2 regions of the Scytonema hankhaensis NUACC26 genome follow, and region 2 is predicted to be linked to the other one. Evidence: predicted binding sites of a transcription regulator. Region 2 holds the regulator's gene; the other holds the start of a gene.

Region 1 (3,172 bases), on a different contig from region 2:
GTTCCCTTCGGAGTCCATAACGGTAACCCCGGTCCCACCAAGTCAGAAAAGATAAATAATCCCAGTTCTTTACCCAGTCTTCGGTGATCGCGGCGTAGTGCTTCTTCCTTACGCCGTTTGTATTCGGCAAGTTGTTCTGGTGTTTCCCAAGCTGTGGCATATATACGTTGTAACTGTGCTTTATTTTCATCTCCACGCCAATAAGCACCAGCAACGCTTTCTAATTCAATCGCTTTTGGGTTCAGTTCTTTTGTACTTTCTAAGTGAGGTCCCGCGCACAAATCCCACCATTCATTTCCTAAATGGTAAATTGTAATCGGTTCCTCTTTAATGTCTGCTAAGATTTCTAACTTATATGGTTCGTTAATTTCTTTAATACGACGTTCGGCTTCTTCGCGACTAACTTCTTCTCGAATCACAGGTAACTTTTTGTTAATTATTTTTACCATTTCTTTATAAATGGCTTTCAAGTCCTGTTCTGAGAATGGTTCGGGGTTGTCAAAATCATAGTAGAAACCGTTTTCAATCCAAGGTCCGATTGTCACCTGTGCCTTGGGGAACAACTTTTGTACGGCCATCGCCATAACGTGAGATGCCGTGTGGCGAATTTTTTTGAGAGTTTCTGACTCGCTAGTACGCGGTAAATATACTATTTTTTCAGGTTGTTCTAGTTGATTAGATGATTCTGAGGGCATCGGCTATAAAATAATTGACGAAACGATTGAACTGTTAAGTTATGAGTTATATTTATAACAAATATTATTAATTATAATACACTTTTCTTTTCATCTTGTCAGCTTTTATTTCTTGTGGATAACGAACTTAGTATTTCAATATAACCATTTTTGAGTTCTTTCATTCATTGTTTAACAACTATTAAGTCATTAATAAAATCTAACTGTATACAGTTGCTTTTCGCTCAGAACTCTGATACCGATTAAGTAGATGTTTTGGTCTGCTTGATACCGACACAAACTAATTATGCTTACTGAACTTGCTCGGTAAGCTACATATTGTCTTGATTTGCGCTCTGACAATCTGAATGCAACTCATTAAATCGCTTTGGGTTTATATTTACAAACCCAATCGCTCCATAACAGCCATAAACCATTTATGAAAATTTCTAGTACCGTAGTACCGTAGGGTGGGCATTGCCCACCAATAAGACTCTTAGTGGGCATTGTCCACCCTACTACTGTATTTCATAATTCAAATAGGGTTACTATATCTATTTCTAATCAAGATTTAGCACAAAATTCTCAGTAATAGCTCTCATAAATTTTATATTTTTATAATATTTTACTACTAACAGCAGTTAAACATTAAGCGATCGCCTCGTTTTCGGTAAGTTTAACTTAAGTTTACATAAGTTAAACTTAACTTATTGTTAACTAATTATTATAGGTTAAAAGGCAACTGGGAACAGGGAACGGAGAACAGTGACTGTTTCAGCCCTGAAAAATGGCTGCAAGATCCCCAACTTCCTAAAGGATACAGAGTCGCCAATGATGGGTTAAACCTTTAAAAAAACCAATATCCTGTATAGTTATATATACGTGTATGCGGTAATTGCTGGCAATACTACTTGGAGTATTCGCGGTTTTTCTAAGATCCCTCTATAGAATCTGTGCAACTGCCTTTAAGACTTTATATAATAGATGAACTGTAGTTAATGTTACAGATCCTTGAAAAACTCTGACTTATGAAAGAGATTTAAAAAATGTTAAGAATCTTAAATAGGGTTAATATTAGTTATGAAAGTTAAGAAAATGCTTCTCACTTATGCAAGACTCTAATCTATCGGAACCAGAGTTGCTCAAAACGGTTTTGCAGCCACTACTGGAAGATTTTCAGTATTGGTTTGCGCGATCGCGTAATTTTTTAGAGACAGAGCAGCTTCCATTTATGAGTCCAAACGAACAATCAGACTTACTCATGAGAGTCAAGCAAGCACAAGCGGAAGTTAACACAGCAAAGATGCTATTTACAGCAACTGACAGCAAAGTGGGAATTGATATGGCAACGTTAGTACCTTGGCATCAATTGGTATCGCAATGCTGGAATGTAGCTATGCGCTTCCGTCAAATGCGCGATAATGAACAGCAGAGGGACAGCATATAAACCAAGATCCTTTAACATTTTTGGTAAAAGTAATGCGTATATTATGCTACCGTTCTTTTTTCTGAGTTAAAATTTCTCATTTTTATAAATACAAGCGTACTCAAAGTACGTCAAGCATTTGGCATATTTAGGCATTCACTGACTGCATTTAAAAACTCATCATTAGAATTAGCTACTTCTGGAGGAAAAACAATGTTGCACCTACTTTACATTTTTGCTTTTACCCTACTAGCGTTTATAGCGGTTGCAAATTTAGTTCGCAATTTAATTTTATTTAGCTTTGATAGAGAGCGAGTGTACCCACCAAAATCTGTATCTTTAGGAGACAGAAACACTCATAAATCGTTCACGCCACATCCAGAGTTACTTGATGAGTCAGGTAACTTAATCAGAGAACCATTGTTAGTCATGAGATCTATCGACGTTGACGATGCCCGTCAAAAACTCGATGCACTTTACGAAGCTTCTCCAGGACAAAAAATCGAGAAAGAAGAATAGATCGGGGATTGGGGATTAGGGATTGGGGACATCTTCCAAGCCCCAATCGCCAGTCCCCAGTCCCTAGTCACCAATCAAGCTTCAATCACGACACGGAGGTTACCGCGTTTCTTGGCAACGCGGCACGCTGTTGTACTTCCGGAACGCTCAAATTCCAGATCGAGAATTGTACCACCAACACGCAAATTATGTAGCGATAGACGATTTATCGACTCCGGTAAGGCAGGGTCGATAATTCGCAAGCAGTTGTTGGGAGCATCCGGCACTAAATTCACTATCATTTGCAGCAGTTGGAAAATGCTGCCAGTAGCCCAAGCTTGAGGCGTACAAGCAACAGGATACTGCACGGGAGCATTATCTCCAGTACGCTCGTAGCCACAGAATAATTCTGGAGGACGACCATAGGGCTGCTGGTTAGTCATGTCGAATAAGCCCTCAAAAAGTTCCAAGGCTTGGTCGATCAAACCGAGGGAACGTAAACCCATTGCAATTAGGGAATTATCGTGAGGCCAAACCGAACCAATGTGGTATCCCATAGGATTGTAAGCGGGTG
Region 2 (3,172 bases):
GACCACCTGACCAGTAACCACCTGACCAGTGACCACCTGACCAGTGACCACCTGACCAGTGAATAACGGAGAGGTATTGAGCGTTAATCATTTCCTCAATCGCCAATCACCAATCGTCAATTATCCAGTTAGGGGTCAGAGCCATTTGCCAATAACCAATCTCTAATGGTAAATACACAATTAAGTAGCTTTATACCAATCAAGGTAACCATCCTATTGACTAATCACTGGTCAGGTGGTCACTGTTCACTGTTCACTGTTTTTTACATACCCATGATTTCGTATCCTGCATCGACGTACAGGACTTGTCCGGTAATTCCGCTAGACAAGTCGCTACACAAAAAAGCGGCTGCATTGCCTACTTCCAGTTGCGTGACAGTGCGTTTTAATGGCGCGACTTGCTCAACATGGTGAATCATGTCCAAAATGCCTCCTACCGCACTAGAGGCGAGAGTACGAATGGGACCTGCGGATATGGCGTTTACCCGAATATTGGCAGAACCCATTTCAGCCGCAAGGTAGCGCACGCAAGCTTCTAATCCTGCTTTGGCAACTCCCATGACATTATAGTTGGGAATTGCTCGTACACCGCCCAGGTAAGAGAGAGTAACAATACTTCCTCCCTCAGTCATCAATGGTTTAGCGATCCCTGCTAGCTGTACTAGAGAGTAAGTACTTACCTCCATCGCCAACTTAAAGCCAGAACGAGAGGTTTTGCTGAAGTCTCCGCTCAAGTCATCTTTACTGGCAAAGGCGAGGCAATGAATGAGGATATCTAGCTTACCCCATTTTTGCTGGATTTCTTCAAAGGTTGACTTAACCTGCTCGTCGTTTTGGACATCACAAGGAAGAAACAAGCTGGGGTTGAGGGATTCTACCAGTTCTGCAACTTTCTTTTCCATTTTGCCTTTTTCATCTGGTAAGTAAGTGATTCCCAGATCGGCTCCTGCTTTATGCAGTTGTTGGGCGATCCCCCAAGCGATGGAGCGGTTGTTTGCAATTCCTGTTACAATAGCTTTTTTTCCTGTCAGGTCAAGCATATTAATTCTTAATGAGAACTTTCTTGCTTGAGCATACTAGAATCTGACGCTAGTTGTCTGGAGTTTTGAGCAGTATTAGTAAATATCATGCTCCGGGTACCTGTTAGCTACCAGAAAATTGTTACTGGAAGCTTCGGGGAATCTCAATATATCTTCGGTTTTTTGCTAAAAAACTGTTTTGTAAAAACTTTTGTAATCAACTATTAAAAAGTACTAGATCTAAACAGGAAAAATTATGTATCATGATGAACAATTAACTATGAGCACCAGAGGATAAGTATAGGAAAGAACAGAAAGGTTGACAATGTGTTCTTGATTTTTCAGGTGTATTCTTAGGGAATTAGTTTTATTTTTTCCGGCATTGGGTAGGGGAAGGGAGATGATGACACAAGATAAGGCCCTAGCAAATGTTTTTCGTCAGATGGCAACAGGAGCGTTTCCTCCTGTTGTAGAGACGTTTGAACGCAATAAAACCATCTTTTTCCCCGGCGATCCTGCCGAACGAGTTTATTTCTTATTGAAAGGTGCCGTTAAACTCTCCAGGGTGTACGAGGCAGGAGAAGAAATAACCGTAGCGCTACTTCGGGAAAATAGTGTTTTTGGCGTTTTGTCCTTGCTAACGGGAAACAAATCAGATAGGTTTTACCATGCAGTGGCTTTTACACCTGTTGAATTACTATCAGCTCCAATCGAACAGGTGGAGCAAGCACTCAAGGAAAACCCAGAATTGTCGATGTTAATGCTGCGCGGACTGTCTTCGCGAATTTTACAAACAGAGATGATGATTGAAACGCTAGCTCACCGAGATATGGGTTCGCGATTGGTGAGTTTTTTATTAATTCTCTGTCGTGATTTTGGCGTTCCTTGTGCTGATGGAATCACAATTGACTTGAAGCTATCCCATCAGGCAATAGCGGAAGCAATTGGTTCGACTCGCGTTACCGTTACTAGGCTACTAGGTGACTTGCGCGAGAAAAAGATGATTTCCATTCATAAGAAAAAGATTACTGTCCACAAGCCCGTTACTTTAAGTCGGCAATTTACCTAAAAGGCAGAAGGCAGAAGTTAGAAGGCAGAAGGCACGCCTCCTTTTCTCTTCTGCCCTCTGCCTTTCGACAGTGTAGAATGAGGAAGATAACAAAACAAATGCTTCAGAACTCAGCACTTTCCTCTAATTTCTCCACAGATGATGGCTTGAAGTAGTAGGCTGTATCTGGAAGGATTTCGTCGGTAGCTAAAAGATGACCACCGGGTACATCCTGATATTGGCAATATTAATCTTGGGAGGCGCGATCGCCACAGTGGGAGACCGGATTGGCACCCGAGTTGGCAAAGCGCGGCTCTCACTGTTCAACCTACGTCCCAAAAACACGGCAGTACTAGTCACTATTTTGACAGGAACTTTAGTCTCGGCATCAACTCTGGCAATTTTATTTGCTGCTGACGAAGGGTTACGCAAAGGAGTGTTTGAGTTAGAGGACATACAAAAAGACCTTCGACGCAAGCGCGAAAGTCTTGAATCCACAACTCAACAACTGGATATTACCCGGAAAGAACTCGAGCAAGCTAGAAAAGAACAACAAGAGAAAGAAGAACGCTTGCAAAAAACCAATGAGTCCTTAAAGGAGGCAAATACAAAACAACAAGCCACGCAAAATCAACTGAATAGCACGACAGAACAACTCAGCCGCACTCTGAGCCAACAAGCTCAAATTCAAGCTCAACTTCAAAATACCGAAACCCAACTCGATCGAGTTGTTACACGCTACAAACAAACTGTAGCAGAACTGAAAAACGTTGATGTTGAGAAAAAAAAGCTCCTGGCAGAAGTAGAAAAACTGAAGATAGGGCGGCAAAAATTGTTTGCTGAGGCAAAAAGAGCCATCGCCCAAGCTCAAGAAGCAATTGACAAGCGCGATCGCGAATTGGCTAACCGACAAGAGGTCATCGAACAGCGAGACAAAAAAATCAATGACTTAGATCGCCTGATTCAAGAACGCAACCAAGCGATTGCAGAACGAGAAAAAGTCATTGCTCAAAGGGAATCTCGCCTCAAAGATCTCGAAACACAACAGAACGAACTAGAACAGGAAGTCGCAAGGCTGGAAAAGTTCTACCAGTCTTACCGCGAA

What was found. Region 2 encodes NtcA, which controls nitrogen genes in cyanobacteria. Its sites were predicted from a motif close to TNTGTANNNNNNNNTACANA; they were not measured.
Region 1: a site for NtcA is predicted at 1,663-1,682, ahead of ACKTT2_RS07290 (DUF2605 domain-containing protein). Genes of this name have one in related genera too.

The regions. Positions count from the first base shown of each region.
Region 1 is NZ_BAACAP010000127.1:15,029-18,200, forward strand. Features, by position in the region: gene thrS (threonine--tRNA ligase) at 1-695, opposite strand, end outside; gene ACKTT2_RS07290 (DUF2605 domain-containing protein) at 1,783-2,121, shown strand; gene ACKTT2_RS07295 (DUF2973 domain-containing protein) at 2,314-2,619, shown strand; gene ACKTT2_RS07300 (amylo-alpha-1,6-glucosidase) at 2,694-3,172, opposite strand, start outside.
Region 2 is NZ_BAACAP010000227.1:27,682-30,853, forward strand. Features, by position in the region: gene ACKTT2_RS33340 (hypothetical protein) at 1-91, opposite strand, end outside; gene fabI (enoyl-ACP reductase FabI) at 264-1,040, opposite strand; gene ntcA (global nitrogen regulator NtcA) at 1,420-2,088, shown strand; gene ACKTT2_RS33355 (DUF3084 family protein) at 2,282-3,172, shown strand, end outside.